4 regions of the Nocardiopsis sp. NPDC050513 genome follow, and region 2 is predicted to be linked to each of the others. Evidence: riboswitches for the same ligand, from Rfam matches in the RefSeq annotation. Region 2 holds a riboswitch; each other region holds the start of a gene.
The links. A riboswitch is a leader RNA that binds a small molecule or an ion and turns the genes downstream of it on or off. The one in region 2 is predicted to bind thiamine pyrophosphate.
Positions count from the first base shown of each region.

Region 1: linked by a shared signal. The riboswitch ahead of thiO (glycine oxidase ThiO) and the one ahead of thiC (phosphomethylpyrimidine synthase ThiC) in region 2 are both predicted to bind thiamine pyrophosphate.
Region 3: linked by a shared signal. The riboswitch ahead of ACIBFB_RS15195 (ECF transporter S component) and the one ahead of thiC (phosphomethylpyrimidine synthase ThiC) in region 2 are both predicted to bind thiamine pyrophosphate.
Region 4: linked by a shared signal. The riboswitch ahead of thiD (bifunctional hydroxymethylpyrimidine kinase/phosphomethylpyrimidine kinase) and the one ahead of thiC (phosphomethylpyrimidine synthase ThiC) in region 2 are both predicted to bind thiamine pyrophosphate.

Region 1 covers NZ_JBITHK010000018.1:80,208-85,317, reverse strand. Annotated here, with positions in the region: gene pknB (Stk1 family PASTA domain-containing Ser/Thr kinase) at 1-1,147, opposite strand, end outside; gene ACIBFB_RS25090 (thiazole synthase) at 1,412-2,182, opposite strand; gene thiS (sulfur carrier protein ThiS) at 2,185-2,400, opposite strand; gene thiO (glycine oxidase ThiO) at 2,391-3,626, opposite strand; TPP riboswitch at 3,623-3,737, opposite strand; gene ACIBFB_RS25075 (Rv2175c family DNA-binding protein) at 3,857-4,216, shown strand; gene thiE (thiamine phosphate synthase) at 4,280-4,942, shown strand; gene ACIBFB_RS25065 (SDR family oxidoreductase) at 5,091-5,110, opposite strand, start outside.
Region 2 covers NZ_JBITHK010000001.1:260,435-265,544, forward strand. Annotated here, with positions in the region: gene thiC (phosphomethylpyrimidine synthase ThiC) at 1-1,513, opposite strand, end outside; TPP riboswitch at 1,505-1,618, opposite strand; gene ACIBFB_RS01105 (SOS response-associated peptidase) at 1,736-2,593, opposite strand; gene ACIBFB_RS01110 (hypothetical protein) at 2,604-3,146, opposite strand; gene ACIBFB_RS01115 (DUF3068 domain-containing protein) at 3,250-4,251, opposite strand; gene ACIBFB_RS01120 (alpha-(1->3)-arabinofuranosyltransferase) at 4,248-5,110, opposite strand, start outside.
Region 3 covers NZ_JBITHK010000007.1:245,972-251,081, reverse strand. Annotated here, with positions in the region: gene ACIBFB_RS15210 (enoyl-CoA hydratase/isomerase family protein) at 1-668, opposite strand, end outside; gene ACIBFB_RS15205 (energy-coupling factor transporter transmembrane component T family protein) at 731-1,480, opposite strand; gene ACIBFB_RS15200 (ABC transporter ATP-binding protein) at 1,525-3,075, opposite strand; gene ACIBFB_RS15195 (ECF transporter S component) at 3,080-3,724, opposite strand; TPP riboswitch at 3,797-3,905, opposite strand; gene ACIBFB_RS15190 (transglycosylase domain-containing protein) at 4,118-5,110, opposite strand, start outside.
Region 4 covers NZ_JBITHK010000002.1:362,032-367,141, reverse strand. Annotated here, with positions in the region: gene ACIBFB_RS04255 (alanine/glycine:cation symporter family protein) at 57-1,475, shown strand; gene thiD (bifunctional hydroxymethylpyrimidine kinase/phosphomethylpyrimidine kinase) at 1,637-2,440, opposite strand; TPP riboswitch at 2,429-2,527, opposite strand; gene ACIBFB_RS04245 (DUF368 domain-containing protein) at 2,566-3,495, opposite strand; gene ACIBFB_RS04240 (acyl-CoA synthetase) at 3,889-5,110, opposite strand, start outside.

The sequences.
Region 1 (5,110 bases), on a different contig from region 2:
GCAGCCACCAGCCGGCGCCGAACACGACGATCGCCATGACCGCGCCGGCGATCCCCAGCAGGAGGTTGCGCCGCCGCCGCAGGGCGTCGGCGTCGTCGTCGCGGTAGTCGTCGTCGGGGTAGTCGTCATACCGGTCGTCGTCCAGGGGGACGGCGCCCATGTCCACGACCATCGTGGCGTTCCCAGTGCCCGGTCCGGCGCCGCCGGCGATCAGCTGCGGAGCGGTCACGGCGGCCGTCACCGCGCCCGTCGGCGCGACGGGGGCCAGCGGGCCGTGGGCGTCCGCCGCGTCCTCGGGCAGTCCGTGGAGGACCTCCAGGACCCTGGCCAGGTACTGGCCGGCGTTGCTCGGCCGGTACCGCGGGTCGCGTTCGGTGGCCTTGGTGACGAGGCCGTCGACCTCGGCGGGCAGCCCCGGCAGGTAGTGCGAGGGACGCGGGACGTCCTCGGTCACGTGCTGGTACGCGATGGCGATCGGGGTCTCGCCGGTGTGCGGCTGGCTGCCGGTGAGCAGCTCGTAGAGCATGATGCCCGCGGCGTAGACGTCCGTGCGGGCGTCGGCCACGCCCTGCTCGATCTGCTCGGGAGCGAGGTAGGCCGCCGTGCCCATGAGGGTGCCGGTGCGTGTGAGCCCCTGGTTGGACTGCTCCACGGCCCGGGCCAGACCGAAGTCGGCGACCTTGACCATGCCCTCGTGGGTGATGAGCACGTTCTCGGGCTTGACGTCGCGGTGGATCATCCCCGCCTGGTGGGCGGCGCCCAGCGCGGCGAGCACCGAGGCCATCACGTGGAGGGCCTCGCGGGTGCCCAGCCGCCCGGCCGACTTGAGCCGGTCGCGCAGGGTCGACCCCGGCACGTACTCCATCGCCAGGAAGACGTGTCCCTGGTCCTCGCCCTGGTCGAAGACCTGGACCACGTTGGGATGGGACAGCTTGGCGACGGAGTGGGCCTCGTTGATGAAGCGCTGGACGAACGTGGGGTCCTGCGCGAGCGACGGGTGCATCACCTTCAGCGCCAGTCGCCGGTCGAGCCTCAGGTCGTGGGCGACGTAGACGGTCGCCATCCCGCCACCGGCGATCCTGGACTCGACGAAGTAGCGTCGGTCCAGCGTCGCGCCTACGAGGGGATCGGAAGTCGTCATGTCCACGGCGGAGTAGTGTCCTTGCTGCGGGGAGCGTGGGCGTTCGCGGCCGGTGGCGCGTACCCGGCACCGGGTGTCGAATCGACACGATAGCGGAAGCGCGCGCCCGGGCCGCCCCGCGGATCGCGGTCGTGCCGCCCGGATCTCTCCGCGCGGGCGGCGTTCGCGGGTCGTGTTCGGTCGTGCGGTGCCGCTCCGTTAGCACCGCGTACCCCATCCACGGTAAGGGACGCCGCCAAACGCCCGTGGGGACCTCGGCGGCGCCCGTCGTCAATCGACCGTGGGAGAGGACGCCCGGGCGTGTCGGCGCACCGGGATCCGACCCGCCAGGCGCGCGGCGCGGCCCGCGCGGACGGCGTCGCGCATGGCCGCCGCCATCCGTACCGGGTCCTGCGCGCGGGTCACCGCCGTGGCGAGCAGGACCGCGTCGCAGCCCAGCTCCATGGCCAGCGCGGCGTCGCTGGCGGTGCCGATCCCGGCGTCGACGATCACCGGGACGCCCGCCTGTTCGACGATCAGCTCCAGGTTGTGCGGGTTGCGGATGCCCAGGCCGGAGCCGATCGGCGCGGCCAGCGGCATCACCGCCGCGCACCCCAGCTGCTCCAGGCGGCGCGCCAGGACCGGGTCGTCGTTCGTGTAGGGGAGGACGGTGAAGCCCTCGTCCACGAGCCGTTCGGCGGCGTCGAGCAGCTCCACCGGGTCGGGCAGGAGGGTGTGCTCGTCCGCGACGACCTCGAGCTTGACCCAGTCGGTGCCCAGGGCCTCCCGGCCGAGGCGGGCGGTGCGCACGGCGTCGGCGGCGGTGAAGCAGCCCGCGGTGTTGGGCAGGGGGCGGATCTTGTTGCGGGTCAGGACGTCCCACACGGACCCCCGGGCGCCGGGTGTCACCCGGCGCATCGCCACGGTGGTCAGCTCGGTCCCGGATGTGACGAGCGCCTCCTCCAACACCTCCATCGACGGGGCGCCGCCGGTGCCGGTGATGAGCCGGGAGCCGAAGGAGACGCCGTCGATCACCAACGGGTCGTCCAGGTTGTCGGTCATGGTCAGCCTCCCTGCACTGCGGTCAGGACGTCCACGCGGTCGCCGGCGCCCAGGGGCGTGTGCGCCCAGGCGGTCCGGCGCACCACCTCGTCGTTGACGGCCACGGCGATGCCGCCGGGGGCCTCGCCGCCGTCCGGGGCGGTCAGGTCGCGCACGACAGCGGCGACGGTGGTGTCCTCGGCGACCTCGCGCCGGTCGCCGTTGATGATCAGTTCCACTGCTTCTCCCACGTGCTCGTGTGGCCGCCGCCCAGCTCGCGGTCGGCGGCGAAGGCGCGCGCGTACTCGGGCAGGGCGCCGCCGGTGAGGGCCTCGGCCATGACCTCCCCGGTGACCGGGGTCAGCAGGACGCCGTGCCGGTAGTGACCGCCGGCCAGGTGCACGCCCGGAATCCGGGTGGGGCCCAGGAGCGGTTCGTTGTCGGGTGAGCCCGGGCGCAGGCCGACGCAGGTCTCGGTGACCTCCAGTTCGGTCACGCCCGGGACGAGTTCGCGCGCGTCCCGCAGGACCTGCCACAGCCCCCCGGCGGTCAGCGCGGTGTCGTAGCCCATCTCCTCCTGGGTGGCGCCGACGATGACCTCCCCGTCCTCGCGCGGCACGAAATAGACGGGGAAGCCGCGGACCAGCCCCCGGACCGTGCGCCCGACGATGGGCGGCTCCCCGGCGGGCGGGCGCATCCGCAGCAGCTGGCCCTTGACCGGGCGCAGGTGCGGCACCGCCGGCCCGGGGACGGTGATCCGGTCGGTCCAGCAGCCCGCGGCCAGGACCACCTGGTCGGTGGGCAGGACGTCGCCGTCCGCCAGGCGCACTCCCAGGGGCGCGCCGCCGGGTCCGCCGTCGGTGACCTCCTCGGCCCGGTCGGCGAGCTCGGCCACGCCCGCCCGTGCGCCCGCCGCGGCCAGCGCCCGCAGCAGCAGCCGGGGGTCCACCGAGTGGTCGTCGGGGGCGTGCAGGCCGCCGCGCACGGACGGGGCGAGCATGGGCTCCAGGCGTCGGCACTCGCGGCTGGTCAGGCGCTCGCTGACGACGCCGATACGCCGCTGGAGGTCCTGGAGGTCGCCGAGGACGGCCAGGTCGTCGCGGTCGAAGGCGACGAGGAGCGTGCCGGTGGTGCGGTAGCCCACCCGCACGCCGCTCGCCCGCTCCAGCTCGGCGACGAAGTCCGGGTACATGCCCGTGGACCGGACGCCGAGTCCGACCAGCCGCTCCTCGCCGAACACCGCCTCGGTGGCGGGGGTGAGCATGCCCGCGGCGACCACCGAGGAGGCCCGGGCGCGCGAGGGGGCGCCGACGGGGTCGGGCTCGACGAGGGTGACGGACAGTCCGCGCTGGGCGGCGCGCCAGGCGGTGACCCGCCCGACGAGGCCGCCGCCGACCACGACCACCCGGTCGCCGTCATTGGTAGGACGACTCGCCTCGGAGCGGGGCTCGTTCGATGTGCGCATGGCGCTGGGTTCCACTCCCTTCGCCGGTATGACCCGGATCAGGTTCGTGCGGTCGGAGGCCGGATCAGCCTCCCTCTCAGCCGGGTCCACCCGGCTCCCGCGGGACGTTCACTTCCGCGTTCATCGTAGATCACCCCGGTTCGGGGGCGGTGACGGGGATCTCGCGGGCACGCGTCGGGCCCTCCCGGCGAGGGTGTCCGGGCCCCTCGCCGGTATGGCAGATTGGAAACGTGACACAACGCGAATCCGACATCGACGCACTGGTCGGCGAGTGGCTGACTCTCAGGGAGGCGGCGGCGCCGCTGGGCGTGAGCCCGAACCGGATCAAGCAGCTGATCCGGGAGAACCGGATGATGGGCGTCGTCCGCTCCGGAGAGCTGTCCGTTCCGGCCGCGTTCCTGGACGGGGACGACCTCGTCAAGGGTCTTCCGGGGACACTGGTGCTGCTCACCGACGCGGGCTTCTCCACCGAGGAGGCCCTGCGCTGGCTGTTCACGCACGACGACACCCTTCCGGGCACGCCGATCCAGGCCATGCGCGAGAACCGGGGCACCGAGGTCCGCCGCCGGGCGCAGAGCCTGGCCTTCTGAGGAGGCGCGCCGTCGGGGACCGTCCCTTGGGCGCTCCGCGGCACAGGCCCTAGGCTGGTCGGCGTGAGGACCAGCCACGGAACCAGCCTGCGCAAGCGCCTGGACGCATCCCTTCTGTACCTGTGCACCGACGCCCGGCGTGAGCGCGGTGATCTCGCCGAGTTCGCCGACGCCGCCCTGGCCGGGGGCGTGGACATCATCCAGCTCCGGGACAAGGGCCTGGAGGCGCGCGAGGAGATCGCCGCCCTGGAGGTGCTCAGGGAGGCCTGCGAGCGGCACGGCGCCCTGCTCGCGGTCAACGACCGGGCCGACATCGCCCGCGCGGTGCGCGCCGACGTCCTGCACCTGGGCCAGCGCGACCTGCCGGTCCCCATGGCCCGGGACATCATCGGCGCGGACCCGGTCATCGGCCGCTCCAACAACGACATCGGCGCCGCGACCGCCTCCGCCGCGGAACTCGGCAGCGACTACTTCTGCGTGGGCCCGACCTGGGCGACCCCCACCAAGCCGGGCCGGCCCGCCGCCGGGCTGGAACTGGTCGAGCGGGCCGCCGCGCTGGACACGGACAAGCCGTGGTTCGCCATCGGCGGGATCGACCTGTCCAACGTCGACCGGGTCCTCGACGCCGGTGCCCGCCGGGTCGTGGTCGTCCGCGCGATCACCGAGGCGGAGGACCCCCGGGCGGCCGCCGCCGAGCTGCGCGCCCGTCTGGCAGCCCGCGCCTAGCCGTGTCCGCTCCCGGCCTCCGCTTCGCTCCGGCCCGCCCGTCGCCCTCCACGGACGCCCTCGGCGGTCGCGACCCCGAGCACCCCGGCGGCGACCGAACGGGACCCCCCGGGTCGACCGCCTCGGGGGACACCGCCCGCGGCAGCAGTCAGACCGCGACGTGCGACA
Region 2 (5,110 bases):
TGGAGCAGAAGTGCGCGGTCTTGGCCGGTTCCGCGGGCAGCGTCTCGTCGTGGAAGGACTGCGCCGTCTCCGGGTCCAACGACAGGTTGAACTGGTCCTGCCAGCGGAACTCGAACCGCGCCTTGGACAGCTCGTCGTCCCACTCCTGCGCCCGGGGGTGGCCCTTGGCCAGGTCGGCGGCGTGCGCGGCGAGCTTGTAGGTGACCACACCGGTCTTGACGTCGTCCCGGTCGGGCAGGCCCAGGTGTTCCTTCGGGGTGACGTAGCACAGCATCGCCGTGCCGTGCCAGCCGATCTGGGCGGCGCCGATGGCGGAGGTGATGTGGTCGTAGCCGGGGGCGATGTCGGTGGCCAGGGGGCCGAGCGTGTAGAACGGCGCCTCGCCGCACAGCTCCTCCTCCAGGCGCACGTTCTCCGCGATCTTGTGCATCGGCACGTGGCCCGGCCCCTCGATCATCACCTGCACGTCGTGCGCGCGGGCGATGTGGGTGAGCTCGCCCAGGGTGCGCAGCTCGGCGAACTGCGCCTCGTCGTTGGCGTCGGCGATCGAGCCGGGCCGCAGACCGTCACCGAGGGAGAAGGTGACGTCGTACGCGCGCAGGATCTCGCAGAGTTCCTCGTAGTGGGTGTAGAGGAAGCTCTCCCTGTGGTGGGCCAGGCACCAGGCGGCCATGATCGAACCGCCGCGCGAGACGATCCCGGTGACGCGCCTGGCCGCCAGCGGCACGTAGCGCAGGAGCACGCCGGCGTGGACGGTCATGTAGTCGACGCCCTGCTCGGCCTGCTCGACGACGGTCTCGCGGTAGATCTCCCAGCTCAGCTTGGTGGGGTCGCCGTTGACCTTCTCCAGGGCCTGGTAGATGGGGACCGTGCCGATGGGGACCGGCGAGTTGCGCAGGATCCGCTCGCGGGTCTCGTGGATGCGCTTGCCGGTCGACAGGTCCATCACGGTGTCGGCGCCCCAGCGGGTGGCCCACACCATCTTCTCGACCTCCTCGGGCACGGAGGAGGTGACCGCGGAGTTGCCGATGTTCGCGTTGATCTTCACCAGGAAGTTCTTGCCGATGATGGTCGGCTCGGACTCCGGGTGCTTGCGGTTGACGGGGATGACCGCGCGTCCGATCGCGATCTCCTGGCGCACGAACTCGGGGTCCATGTGCTCGCGGGCGGCCACGAACCGCATCTCGGGGGTGATCGTCCCGGCCTTGGCGTAGGCCAGCTGGGAGACCGCTCCGTCGATGGGCTCGCGGGCGTCGATCCACTCCTGCCGCGTGCCGGGCAGTCCCCGGTGGACATCGATGTCGGCGGTGGAGTCGGTGTACGGACCTGACGTGTCGTACAGGTCGAAGTGGCTGCCGTTGCTCAGTTCCACCCGGCGCTGCGGGACGCGGAGCGTGAGACCGGCGGGGTCGTCGATCTCGCGGTAGACCTTCCGTGATCCCATGATGGGACCCGTGGTCACCTGGTGCTCGTCGGCGGTGGAACTCGTGGCGCGGCTGTCCGCAGCCGTCATGGCATGCCTCCCTACGTCGGAATTACCCGAACAGGTTCTGCGGTCGGCGACACCGTTGAGCCGCCCTCTCAGCCCGCCATGGCGCGAGCTCCCGCGGTATTCACATGTGCGCACGTCGGGGATGGGGTGAGCGACGCGCGTACGCCCCGTACGGGGCGCGTGGCCGTGTGGCCTCGCACACCATACACAGAGGTCCCCGGGCCGTGTCCAGGCGCCCCCGGGTCAGAAAAGTGTGTCCGGTCCGTCATCCTCCGTGCCGGGCACGGGGGCGAGGAGCCCGGGACCGTTGTTCTTGATGCTGTTGACGTCGGTGGACACCTCGTCGACCGCGAACCGGTCGACCGGCGTTCCGGCCATGACATGGGCCAGGTCGTCCGCGCCGGAGTCGGGGTCGAGCCAGGTCGCCCAGTCCCCCCGGGGGACGACGACGGGCATGCGGTCGTGGATGTGGGCGAGTTCGGGCGCGGCCCCGGTGGTGATGACCGCGCAGGTCCACAGCCAGGCCGCGGGGTCGTTCTCGTCGGCCTCCGGGTCGCGCCAGCGTTCGAAGATCCCGGCCAGGGCCAGCGGCTCGCGGTCGTCGTAGTGGACGGCGAACGGTTTCTTGGCGGAGCGCGCCTTGCGCTTGCGGTGCTGGGGGTCGGTCGCGGGCGAGGTGCCCGCCTCCGCGCGGCCGTCGGCTCCGATGAGCTGCCACTCGTAGTAGGCGTCGGCGGGCAGCAGGCACCTGCGGCGGCGGAAGGCCGCCCGGAAGGCGGGCTTGTCGGCCACCGTCTCGCCGCGGGCGTTGATCATCCGGTAGCCGACGTTGCGGTCCTTGGCCCACGACGGGACCAGCCCCCAGCGCAGGGTGCGCAGGTGGCGCGGCCCGGCCGGCTCGTCGTCGCCCCCGGCGCCGCGCGGCGGCGGGCCGAGCACCGCGTACACCGGCTTGCCCGGGGCGACGTTGTAGTCCGGCGGCAGTTCGTCCAGCGGGGGCCACGCCCGGGGGTCGGCCTCCTCCGCGATCGTCTCCTCGGGGAGGTCGAAGGCGAGCTGGAGCTCGTGCTGGTTCCGGGACTGGGCATAGCGACCGCACATGCGGACGATCCTAGGGGGTCCCGGCGGTGGCGTCGGCGCGTCGGCGGCCGGTCAGCGCCAACGGCAGTCCCCGCCAGCGGGCGACCGCGACGATGACGGCGGTCATCACGATCGCACCGATCCCCAGGGGCAGCACGGTGGCGAGCCCGTCGGCGCCGGAGTTCGCGACGGTCCAGGCGATCTTCAGCGCGAGACCGCCGTCGATCACCACCAGTCCCCAGCCGAGCGAGCGCCGCCAAAAGGCCGCGCACAGTCCGCCGATCAGCGCCGGGACCAGCGGCAGCGTCAGCCAGGTGACCCACGTCGGGTCGGCGAACAGGGCCTCCTCCATCTCCAGGACCCCCTGGATTCTCGGGTCGACCTCCCCGGGAGGCGGGGCGGGGAACCAGAAGAAGCTCGACAGCATGGCCACGATGGTCGCCGTCAGCGCCCACGGACGCCGCGTCCAGCAGAAGTAGGCGATGGGCAGGAAGAACAGCGGGCGGATGTACCAGCTCAGCGGGTTGAGGTGGCGGGGCCAGGCCCAGGAGAGGAAGTCGGCGAACAGGTCCATGCGGGGTGCCTTCCGTGACGCGCCGTGGATATGGATCTATAAAAACAGATTATTCATTTGTTTTCAACCCTCGTCGCGCCGAGGGCCCCGTCGGTCGCCGGAGTCAGCGGGCGGGGTCGGCCTCCCCGAGGCCGTCGACCCAGTCGACGTGTTCGCCCAGATCGCGCCGCCGCATCCGGGCGACCCCACGGGTCCGCCACGCCTGCGCGAAACCGGCCAGCACCGCGAGACCGCCCAGCGGGACGAGGATCCAGGGCGCCCAGGTGTCGAGGGCCGTGAGCAGGAACGCCCGGACGCGCGCCTGCTCGGCGAGGGTGGACACCTGCCCCTCGGACAGGGTGAACTCCGCCGACAGCAGTCCGACCTCGCCGCCCCCGCCACGCGGGCGGAGGCTCTCGGCGCGCGACTCCTGGGCGTCGACGACCATGCCGCTGGTGGGCTCGACCCAGTAGGTCCGGGTGATCTCCACCCAGCGCGCCGCCGTGGCGGTGCCCCCGGCCCCGGCCGTGAACAGCGCGGCGGGCACCGACCGGGCGGAGTCGGGAACCTGGGTGGCGCCGATCGTCTGGACGTAGCGGCGGACCGGGATCCCGGCGACCTCGTCCGTGCCGTCGTACTCCAGGAGCGGGGCCGAGCGGATCTCGGCGTCGTAGTGGGTGACGTCCTCCGCGGGGGCGTCCGCGGGCCAGTGGAGGACGAGCCCGGCCTGCCGGACGGCCCGGTCGCCGTTGACGTGCTCGCCGCAGCAGTTGACGGCGCGCCCGGACGCGCGGTCGACGATGACCCGGCGGCTCCAGTGGTCGATCATCCGCTCGGGGGTGGACACGTCCACGGACATCTCCCACGCCGACCAGTCACCGCCGTGCGGCGTGGCGCCGACCCGGGTGACCCGCCGGATCTCGACGCCCTCCCGCAACGACCAGGAGGCCGCGTCGAGGTAGGCGGCGTCCTCGTCGACCATCCGAAGCTCGAACTCGGCGGAGGCGGGCAGGAGCGCGACGCGGTCGTACACGTAGAGGGGCAGCAGGGCGGCCAGCGTCAGCAGGAAGGCGCCCAGGGCGACGAGGACGGTGCCCCGGCGGGGCTCCCCGACCGGTGCGCTCATGTGCGGGCCTCCTCGGCATCGGTGTCCGGCGCGGGCACGGACCCGTTCCCGTGCCCGTTGGCGGCGGCCGTTCCGACCGGCTGGGCCGGATGGTCGAACGGCACGGTGCGGCGGCCTCCGCCGGCCCGCACCCGCGCCGCGCCGGGGGGCGGGGTGTGCTCCCCGCGCTGGCCGAGCGCGAGGACGAGCCTGGTCAGGGCGGGCAGGCACAGCGCCTGGGCCGCCCAGCCGCGCAGCGCTCCCCCGAACACCTCCGTGACGTCGTGGAAGGGCATGTACAGCGCGAGATGCGTGCCGACGGCCATCGCCGCCCCGGCCAGGGCGAGCGAGACCGTGACCGTCCACGGACCCGCCAGGTGCGGCAGCGCGCGCCCGCCGAGCGACGGCCGCCCCGGCCGCGCGTGCCGCAGCCCCCTGGGCGCCCGCCTGCCGAGCCACCAGACGCACAGCAGGACCGCCCCGACCACGGCGGCCCCGGCCGCGCCCGCCACCCACACCCCGTAGACCAGCCCGAGGGGCAGGACCGCCCACCGGTTCAGCCATCCGGGTCCGGCGGCGGGCAACGGCCGACCGCCGCGCCCCGTCGATCCGGCCGCACGTGCGACCGCGCCCGCGAGCCGGGCGGGCACGAGCCGCCGGGGCCACACCGCCAGGGCCGCGAGGAGCCCGGCCAGCCCGGCGCCGACCACGAGCGTGACCTGGTAGGCGGTGTCGGGCGCGTAGGTCAGCGTCACCGTGCCCTGGCTGCCCGCGGGGAGCACCCAGCCCTGCTTCCAGCCCTCCAGCCGGACCGGCTCCAGCGTCCCCCCGACGCCGGACAGGGTCGCCTCCCAGCCCTCGTTGAAGTTCTCGTTGACGA
Region 3 (5,110 bases), on a different contig from region 2:
TCCAGCCCCCGGTCGACGGTCTCCTTGGCGGCGGCCAGCGCGACCGCCGGGCCCTCGGCGAACCGCGCGACCTTGGCCACGGCCGCCGCGTAGACCTCGTCGTCCGCGACGACCTCGTCCACCAGCCCGATCTCCAGCGCCTCCTGGGCGCGCACGTGGCGGCCGGTGAAGATCAGGTCCTTGGCCCTGGCCGGGCCGACCAGGCGCGGCAGCCGCTGCGTGCCGCCCGCCCCCGGGATGACGCCGAGCGTGATCTCCGGCAGGCCCAGTTTCGCCTTGGCGCCCGCGACCCGGAAGTCCGCGGCCAGCGCCAGCTCGCACCCGCCGCCGAGCGCGTACCCGCTCACGGCCGCCACGACCGGCTTGGGGATGCGGGCCACGGCCGTCAGGGCGTTCTGGAGGCCGCGCGAGTACTCCAGCATCTGGGCGTGGTTGAGGTGCGCCATCTCCTTGATGTCGGCACCGGCCACGAACGCGCGCTCACCGCCGTAGAGCACCACGGAGCGCACGGACGCGTCCGTCGACACCGCGGCCGCCGCCTCGGCGATCTCCCTGGTCACCTGAGCGTTCAGGGCGTTGAGCGCCTTGGGCCGGTCGATCCGGATCACGGCGACCGCGGAGTGCTCCTCGTCGGTCTCCACGCGCACGAACTCGCCCACGAGCTCCACCTCACTTCCTTCGCTGACGAAGTCTTCGGACTACCTAGTACCCGGACTGCCTATCACCCGGGTCAGGAGAAGAGCAGCACCAGGGTCCCCAGACGCCAGGACGCCGCGTAGGCGGCCACGAGCAGCGCGACCGAGGCGACCAGGAGCAGGGTGTCCGCGCGGCGCCAGCGGCTCTCCCGCGCCCACGACCGGGGGCCGGTGCCGAACCCGCGCGCGTCCATGGCGGTGGCGAGCAGCGTCCCGGTCCGGATCGAACGCACCAACAGCGCGAACAGCCGTCCGAAGAACAGCGACGCCACGCGCAGCGGGTCGTACCCGGCCTCCAGCCCGCGCGCCCGGCGGGCGAGCGTGATCGTGCGCCACTGGTGGGCGAGCAGCGGGATCAGCCGCAACGCCGCCAGGACGCCCATCGCGGGCCGCTCGGGCACCCGCAGCTTCTGCACGAGCCCGTCCGACATCTCCGTGGGGTCGCTGCTCGCGGCGGCCAGCAGCCCCGGCAGGGCGATCGCCAGCAGCCGCACGGCCGCTCCCACCGCCCCCTCCAGCCCGTGCTCGCCGTAGAGGTAGTTGACCGCGCCGCTGGACAGCCCCATGAGGAGGAAGGGGCCGCCGAGGACGACCAGGGTGCGCCGGTCGATCCCGCTGAAGGGGACGGTCAGCACGACCGCCGCCAGCACCGCGCCGCCGGTGACCGCGTCCACGGCGGGGACCAGGCCCAGGGCGAGGACCAGGGCGGCCAGGAGCTTGGCCGCGGGGTTGAGCCCGGTCATCCAGTACCGGGCTCCGCCGCCCCGGGGCACGTCCAGCGTCATGGCATCGCCCGCCGCCGTCGGAGCGGGACCTTCCTCCCGTGCGCTCACGCGGTTCCCCCTTCCCGGTCGGCGGCCACGGCCACGGGCGCCGCGCCGCCGTCGGCCACCCGTACCCGTGTGTCGGTCAGGTGCCGCAGCAGCAGTGCGTCGTGGGTGGCCATGACGACGGCCCGGCCCTCGGCGCGCAGCGCGCCGAGCAGCTCCACGAGCTCCGTCCACGTCCGTGTGTCCTGGCCGAAGGTCGGCTCGTCCAGGGTCAGGACGTCCGGCGCGTGCGCGGGGCCGGAGCTGAGCGCGGTGGCCACCGACAGCCGCCGCTTCTCCCCTCCGGAGAGGGTGTAGGGGTGCACGTCGGCGAGCCCGGTCAACCGCAGGCGCTCCAGCAGCTCGTCGACCCACGCGTCCGCCGCCGCCCGTTCCGTCCCCGCCCGCAGCGGCGCGAAGAGCAGCTCCTCGCGCACGGTGGGCGTGACGAACTGGTCCTCGGCGTGCTGGAAGACCGTGCCGACGTGCCGTGCCAGCCGACGCGCGGGCCAGCGCCGCAACGGGCGCCGGTCGACCCCGGCGAGCGGGCCGCGCGGGTGCACGGCGCCCCGGTACGGCTTGCCCAGTCCGGCCAGCAGCATCAGCAGCGTCGACTTGCCCGCCCCGTTGGGGCCGGTCAGGGCTGTGGCGGTCCCGGCGTCGACGGCGAGGTCGACCTCCTCCAGCACGGTGCGCGGCGGAGCCGATCGCGCGCCCAGCTCGACCGGGGTGCGCGCGGCGACGCCGACCGCCTCGAGCAGCGTCGCGCCGCCGGGGGCGGGGCGGAGGTCGGGCTCGGGCTCGTTCCCGGGGATCCACACGCCCTGGCCGGCCAGGGCGCGGCCGTGCTCCGCGAAGACCGTCTGGGGTGCGCCGTCGGCGATCACCCCGCCGCCCGGTTCCAGGACGACCACCCGGTCGACCAGGTCCACGACGTCGGCCACGCGGTGCTCGACCAGGACGAGCGTCGCCTCGGTCTCGGCCAGGAGCCGGTGGAGCACGCCCCGCACCAGCTCGGCGCCGGCCGGGTCCAGGTTGGCGGTCGGTTCGTCGAGCAGCAGCAGGCGCGGGCGCATGGCCAGCGCCCCGGCGATGACCAGGCGCTGCTTCTCGCCGCCGGACAGGGCCCCGGTCGAGCGGCGCCGTCCGTACGGGAAGCCGACCTCGTCCAGGGCGCCGTCGACGCGCGGCCAGATCTGGTCCGGGTCCGTGCCCAGGTTCTCCAGCCCGAACGCGACGTCGTCCCCGGCCCGGGCCATCACGAGCTGGGTCTCGGGGTCCTGGCTGACCAGGCCGACCACGCCCCGACGCCGGTCGGCGGGTGCGCCGTCCACCAGGAGCGTGCCCTCCTGGTCGCCGCCGATGGCGCTGTCGGCGCCGGTGAGCCCGGCGAGCGAGTGCAGCAGGGTCGACTTGCCCGCGCCCGAGGCGCCGAGCAGCAGCACGCGCTCGCCGGGTTCGATGACCAGGTCGACGCCGCGCAGCGCGTGCGCCTGGCGACCGGAGTGGCGCCAGCCCCACCCGGAGAGTTCGACGCGCGCGCCGGGGCCTCCCCTCGTACGGGAGCCCACCCGGTCAGCCCTTGGCCGACGGGAAGGGGGCCAGCGCGCCGGTCCGGGCGAGCGCCGTGGTGATGAGGCGGGCGCCGACACCGGCGATGACGGCGGCGCTGGCGATGACGATGAGGCCGTAGGCGAGCTTGAACTCCAGCGGCCAGGCGACGTTGTAGGTGATGTTGTCGCGGATGGCGGGGGAGATCCCGGCGACGGCGGCGGCGAGCACGGCCACGCCCATGCCCCAGCGGCGGTAGCCGAAGGCGAGGAACACCAGTTCGGGCAGGATGCCCTGGAGGGTGCCGTCCAGGATCACCATGATCCCCCACTGGGTGCCGAGCACCGCCGAGACGGAGGCGGCGGCGATCGAGGTGAGCAGGGCGGCGCCGGGCCTGCGGATGACGAGGCCGCCCAGCACGCCGGAGATCAGCCACATGCCGTAGACGACGGCCTGTCCGGGCGGGAAGCCCACGAACAGCGGCGTGGTGACCGTCCACACGATGTTCCACAGCCAGAAGACGACGCCGATGGCGACGCCGATCACGGCGGCGACCACGATGTCGACCGTCCGCCAGCCGCGCAGCCGGGTGAGGACGTCCTGCCAGAAGCCGGTGTCGGTGGTGTCGGTGCTCAATTCCTGTCCCTTCGTCGGGTGACGAGGGGTCATGCGGCCAAGAGCGTCCCGGTGGTCGTGCGGCGCGCACCGGAGACGTACCGGTGCGCGGGAGACACGCCACCGGTGACGGTTCCTACGACTTCCTTCGCTGGCACTACCCAGATCAGGTGTGTAAGGGTCTGCGGCGACGGTGCCGCACTCTCAGCGCTCATGCGCTCCCCTGTCGGTTATGCACCATTATGCGGCACATACTGCCTGGCAGTGACACGCACCACCCCGGGCGCACCGGTGGTCCTGCCCGACCGGGGAGCGCCCACCGCGTCGGGTGAACGCCCGGATCCCAGGTCGCCGCGGCGTTCCCGTGTTCTCCGGCCCCCGTGCCGCGCCCGGCGCACCGTGTGTCCGGGAACACCGCGCCCACGGTCCTCACAGTCGTCCCGGGCCTCAACCGCCGGCGGATCCCTCGCTCCGTGTGCCGCCCTCGGCTTCCCCAGCACCGCCGAGACCGCCGACCTCCTCCGAGGCGTCCTCGTCACCTGCGTCGTCGGCGTCCCCGGTGCCGCTCTGACCGCCCTCGGACGTCTCGGCACCTCCAGCGTCTCCCGCTTCCGCGTCGTCCTCGGCCTCCCCAGCGCTCTCCGGGGGCTCAGCGTCGCCAGCACCCTCCGGGGAATCAGCGTTTCCAGCATGCCCCGAGGGCTCAGCATGCCCAGAAGTCCCACCCTCGTCGGAGGCCCCGGTCCTCTCGGCGGCCCCGGCACCGCCGTCTCCGCCGTCACCGGACGACTCGGCGTCCGGGTCACCGAACGCCTTCGGCGAGCCCGCGAACCCCTCCGCCGGGAGCGACGCGGTCGCCCCGCTCATCGTGTCCCGCCAGATCGGACCCGGCAGCGTCCCCCCGTAGACGATCCCGTAGTACCGGCCGCCGATGGTCACGCCCTGGAGCGGGTGCCGCTCTCCGCCGCGCACGTCGCCGACCGCGACCGCCGCCGCCAGGTTCGGGGTGTACCCCGCGAACCACGCGTAGGCGGCCCCGTCGGTCGTCCCCGTCTTGCCCGCCGCCGGGCGGCCGATGCCCAGCCCGTTCGCGGTCCCGCCGTCGAACGGCTCCTGGAGGAGGCGGTTCACCCCGTCGGCCACCCGCTGCTCCACCCTGCGCTCGCACTCGGACCGGACCTCGACGCCCTCCCGGCCCTCCCCCGCGACCACGGCCGTGACCGGCACCGGGACGCAGTGCACACCGCGGGCGGCGAACGTGGCGTAGGCGGCGGCCAGGGTCAGCGGCGAGACCTCCTGGTCCCCCAGCGTGAACGAGCTCCACACCCCCAGCGGCTCGCCGTCGGCCCGGTGCACACCCGCGCGCTCGGCCATCGTCGCCGTCTCGCACAGACCCACCTTCCGCTGCAGCTGGGCGAAGTAGGTGTTCACCGACCCCCG
Region 4 (5,110 bases), on a different contig from region 2:
GACCGCGGGCGCACGACCATCCCCCGGTATCTGATCGTGAATAGGGAGATCCCCGCATGGATCAATTCCTCGACATGGCCGCGCAGGTCAGCAGCATCATCTGGGGGCCGTGGGTCCTCATCCCGCTGCTGCTCGGCGTCGGCGTCTTCCTGACCGTCCGGCTGCGGCTGCTCCAGCTCCTCCGGCTGCCCCACGCCCTGTGGCTGGCCTTCGTCCGCCGTAAGGAGGACGACTCCGTCGAGGGCGACATCTCCCACTACCAGGCCCTGAGCACAGCGCTCGCCGCCACCGTCGGGGTCGGCAACATCGCCGGCGCCGCGCTCGCCATCGGACTGGGCGGCCCCGGCGCGCTGTTCTGGATGTGGATCGTCGGCTTCTTCGGCATGGCGACCAAGTACAGCGAGGCGCTGCTCGGCGTCATGTTCCGCCGCACCGATGCCAAGGGCGAGCAGAGCGGCGGCCCGATGTTCTACCTCAAGTACGGACTGCCGGGCGGGCTCGGCGCCACGCTGGGCGTGGCCTTCGCGGTGTTCGGCGCCGTCGCCGCCTTCGGTATCGGCAACGGCACCCAGGCCAACGCCGTCTCGCAGCAGATCACCAACATCACGCCGCTCGAACCGTGGATGGTAGGCCTGGCGCTGATGGTGCTCGCGGGCGCCGTCATCCTCGGCGGCATCAGGAGCATCGGCCGCGTGGCCTCCGCCCTCGTCCCGCTGATGATCATCGCCTACATCGGCGTCGCCCTGCTCATCCTCATCGTGAACTGGGCGAACATCGTTCCGGCGCTCGTGCTCGTGGTCACCGACGCGTTCACGGGGACCGCCCCGGTCGGCGGGTTCGCCGGAGCGGGCGTCATGATGGCCATCCAGCTGGGCTTCGCCCGCGGCATCTTCTCCAACGAGTCGGGCCTGGGCACCGGCGCCATCGCCGCCGCGGCCGCCAAGACCCGGCAGCCCGTCCGCCAGGCGATGGTCTCCATGACCCAGACCTTCATCGACACGATCATCGTCGTCACGATGACGTGCCTGGTCATCATCACGACCGGGGTCTGGCAGGGCGAGAACAGCGGCGACGGCTCGCTGCTGACCACGGACGCCATGACCACCGGTCTCGGCATGATCAGCCCCGGACTGGCCCCGGTGGGCACCTACGTCGTGGCGATCTCCGTCGCGGTGTTCGCGTTCACCACGCTGCTCGGTTGGGCGTACTACGGCGAGCGGTGCGTGGAGTTCCTCGGCGGCCGCCGACTCGTCCTCCCGTACCGGCTGGTGTTCATCGCGGTCATCTACGTCGGCTCGGTCGCCGCGCTGGACTCGGTGTGGCTGTTCAGCGACATCGCCAACGGTCTCATGGCGCTGCCCAACCTCATCGGTCTCCTGCTGCTGTCGCCGGTCGTGGTGGCCGAGACCCGGAAGTTCTTCTCCCACCCGGACTGGAAGAACCCGGACGCCGTCATGGAGGACGTGCGCAAGTAGCGCCCACCCCCAGGGGGTGGACGCGAGGAGGGGGACCGCGCCCGGCGCGGTCCCCCTCCGTGTGCGTCCGCCAGCGGCGGCGGGCAGCTGCCTCCACCGGTGGCCGTGCCGCTACCACGACTGGTGACTGTGCCTGCTACCACCAGAGGTGACTGTGCCTGCTACCACCAGAGGTGGAAATGGTGCACCGGTCCCTGGCCGCCGCCCGCGTCGATCTCGTCGGCGCGCCGGATCGCCTCGGTCAGGTACGCCTTGGCGTCCGCGACCGCGCTGGCCGTGTCGGGGCGCTGCGGCAGGAGCGCGGCGATCGACGAGGAGAGCGTGCAGCCCGTGCCGTGCGTGTTGCGGGTGGCCACCCGGGGAGCCCGGAACTCGACCGGCTCGGCGTCCCCGGAGACGAGGACGTCGACGCTCTCGTCCCCGGCCAGGTGGCCGCCCTTGAGCAGGACCCGGCGAGGACCCAGCTCCAGCAGGCGTTCGGCCTGGGCGCGCATCGTGGCCAGGTCGGTGGCCTCCGCCTCGCCCAGCAGGTCGGCGGCCTCGGGCAGGTTCGGCGTGATCAGGTCCGCGCGCGGCAGCAGGTGCGCGCGCAGCGCCTTGACCGCGGAGGCCTCCAGCAGCCGGTCACCGCTCTTGGCGACCATCACCGGGTCCACCACCACGTTCGGCAGCCCGTGGCGGGCGATCGCGTCCGCGACCGCCTCGGTGATCTCGGCCGTGGCGAGCATCCCCACCTTGACCGCGTGGATCGCGGCGTCGTCGAACAGCGTGTCCATCTGCCGGACCACGAACTCCACCGGGACCTCGTGGACGCCCGTCACTCCGCGCGTGGACTGCGCGGTCAACGCGGCGATCACGGTCATCCCGAACGTGCCGTGCGCGGAGAAGGCCTTGAGGTCCGCCTGGATGCCGGCGCCGCCGCTGGGGTCGCTTCCGGCGATGGACACGATGTTGTACGCGCTCATGGGCGTCCCTTCGCTAGTACGAACTAGAGCAGGTTCGACGGGTGTGTTCTCAGCCGGGGGAATCCCCCGGCACCCCGCGCCGTCGGGGCGGCGTCGCCCCTGACGTGGATCCGTGTGCTCCGACCCTAGTGGACCGGGGTGGAGTGGTGCTCGTGGGCGGTCCCGATCTGGGCCTTCTTGCGGTTCTCGTAGACGATGGCGGCCACGACGACGAGGAATCCGACCACCATGAGGGCCACCGTCAGCGGGACCTCGGTGGGGGGCAGGATCTCGCGCTCCTCGGTCTGCCACGGCCACAGGGCGCGCAGCGACCCCGCCATGAGGCCGGTCAGGACGACGAGGGTGATGTGGTGGTAGTTCTCCAGGAGGAACTGGAGGAGCTTCACGAACAGGGACAGGCCGGTGATCGCTCCCAGGGCGAAGGCCCCGATGAAGACCAGGTCGAAGTTCTCCAACGCGTCCTTGGTGGGCACGTACAGGCCGACCGTGACCAGGATGAACGAACCCGACACCCCCGGCAGGACGAGGGCGCAGATCGCCACGGCGGCGACGAGGAAGACGACCGCGGGGTGGGCGGGCAGGTTCGCGCCGGGCAGGCCCGTCAGCGCGAAGGCGACGGCCGCGAAGACCAGGGCGACGAGGTAGTGCCAGGCCCGCCACGGCTTGCCGGACCCGGAGTAGGGCACCCACAGGCAGGCGAGCACCAGCCCGAAGAAGACCGCGTAGGCGTACTGCGTGTGCTCCTCGACCAGCGGAGCGATGAGGAGCAGGGCCAGAACGAGGGCGCAGGCCATGCCGATGAGCGCCGGGACCAGCACGCTCCAGTCCACGAGGCGGAACTGCTCCTGGGCGCGTGCTCCGCCGCGGCCGCGCGGGACGTCGGTGACGTAGCGCTTGATGCCGCTGACCAGGTGGCCCGCGCCGCCGATCAGCTTGTCGTAGAGGCCGACGATGAGCGCCACCGTGCCGCCGCTGATCCCGGGCAGGGCCTCCGAGGTGCCCACGGCCCCGCCGCGTACGGCGTTGAAGATGAAGGAGCCTACTGACTTGGCCATATGGGTTGTGGGGCGCGTGCCCGGATGCTCCGGGAGGGGGCGCGCCGTCCTCCGTTCCGATGCTGTCACCGTACCCACCCTCGACCGGGTGGAGGTGGCGTGAAGAGACTGTCCCGCGGGGTCCGGGACCCGACGTGTGCCCGCTCCGACGTGCCGGTCCCCGGGAGGGTTCACCGGTGGTCCGGTACCGGGGACGGGGGGACTCGGGCTGTCCGGGCGTGGTCAGTCTAGCGGCGCGGGTGGCGGTCCGGACCGCCTGGGACACCGCTGAAACCGGGTTTCGGCTGGGCATGACGGCTTTGACTCAGGGGCCGAAACGAGGTGTGCCCGCACGCGGGGTGCGGACGTCCGTACCGGCGGGGCGCTGACCCTCCTGCCGCCCCCGCGGACCGGTCACAGCACCGCGTGTTCGGGAGCGGCACCGGACGCACCGGCGTCCTTCTCCGCTCCGTTCCGCGCGACCGAGGCCGCCCACCGGTAGTCCTGCTTGCCGACCGCGGTCCGCCGCACCTTGTCCACGACGTGGACGCTGCGCGGCACCTTGAATCCGGCCAGCCGCCCCCGGCAGTGCGCGCGCAGCTGGTCGGCGCCCGTCTCGGCGCCGTCGGCGAGCGACACCAGGGCGGTCACCCGCTGGCCGAGCCGCTCGTCCGGGGCGGGCACGACGATCGCGTCCTCGACCAGGGGATGCGCCTTGAGCACCGCCTCGACCTCCTCGGGGTAGACCTTCTCCCCGGCGGTGTTGATCACGACGCTTCCCCTGCCCAGGAGCATCACCGACCCGTCCCGCGCCCGGGTGCCGTAGTCGCCGGACAGCGCCCAGCGCCGACCGTCGGGGCCGACGGGGAAGGTCCGCGCGGTGGCGATGGGGTCGTTGTAGTACCCGAGCGGGATGCGTCCGGTCCGCGCGATGCGCCCGACCCGCCGTGAGCCCGGGCCCAGCGGGCGCAGGGCGTCGTCCAGCACGGCGATGCTGCCGCCCATGGTGAAGCTGCGGCCGTCGCCGGCCCCCTCGGAGTCCTCCTCGGGCGGGGTCGCGGATCCGCACACGCCGGTCTCCGACCCCCCGTAGGCGTCGGCCAGGGCGACGTCCTCGCGCCAGGCCCGCCACAGGGCGCGCACGGACGGGGTGAGCGGGGTGCCCCCGGAGCGCACCGAGGTCAGCTCGGGGCACATCCCCGGTTCGGTGAGCAGGTGCCGGGCGAGGGGGCGGGCCATCGCGTCCCCGACCAGCTGCACCACGTGCACGCCCTCGCGGTGCGCCAGCTCCACCACGCGGTCGGGGCGGAAGCTGCGGTCCGTGGACAGGACCACCCGCTTGCCGCACAGCATCATGCTCAACGCGTTCCACTGTCCGGCGGCGTGCATGAGCGGCCCCAGCACGAGCATCCGCTGGGGGAAGCAGCGCCGGGCGCGCTCCGCGACGTCCTCGGGGGTCCGGGCGCGGGGTTCGCCCGGGGCCCGGCGTTCCAGGGCGGCGCGGAAGATGTCCGCCTGCCGCCACAGCACGCCCTTCGGGTAGCCGGTGGTGCCGCCCGTGTAGAGGAGGTAGCGGTCGTCGCCGGACGTCGCCGGCAGGGCGGCGGCGTCGGCGGACACGGAGGCCAGCGCCCGT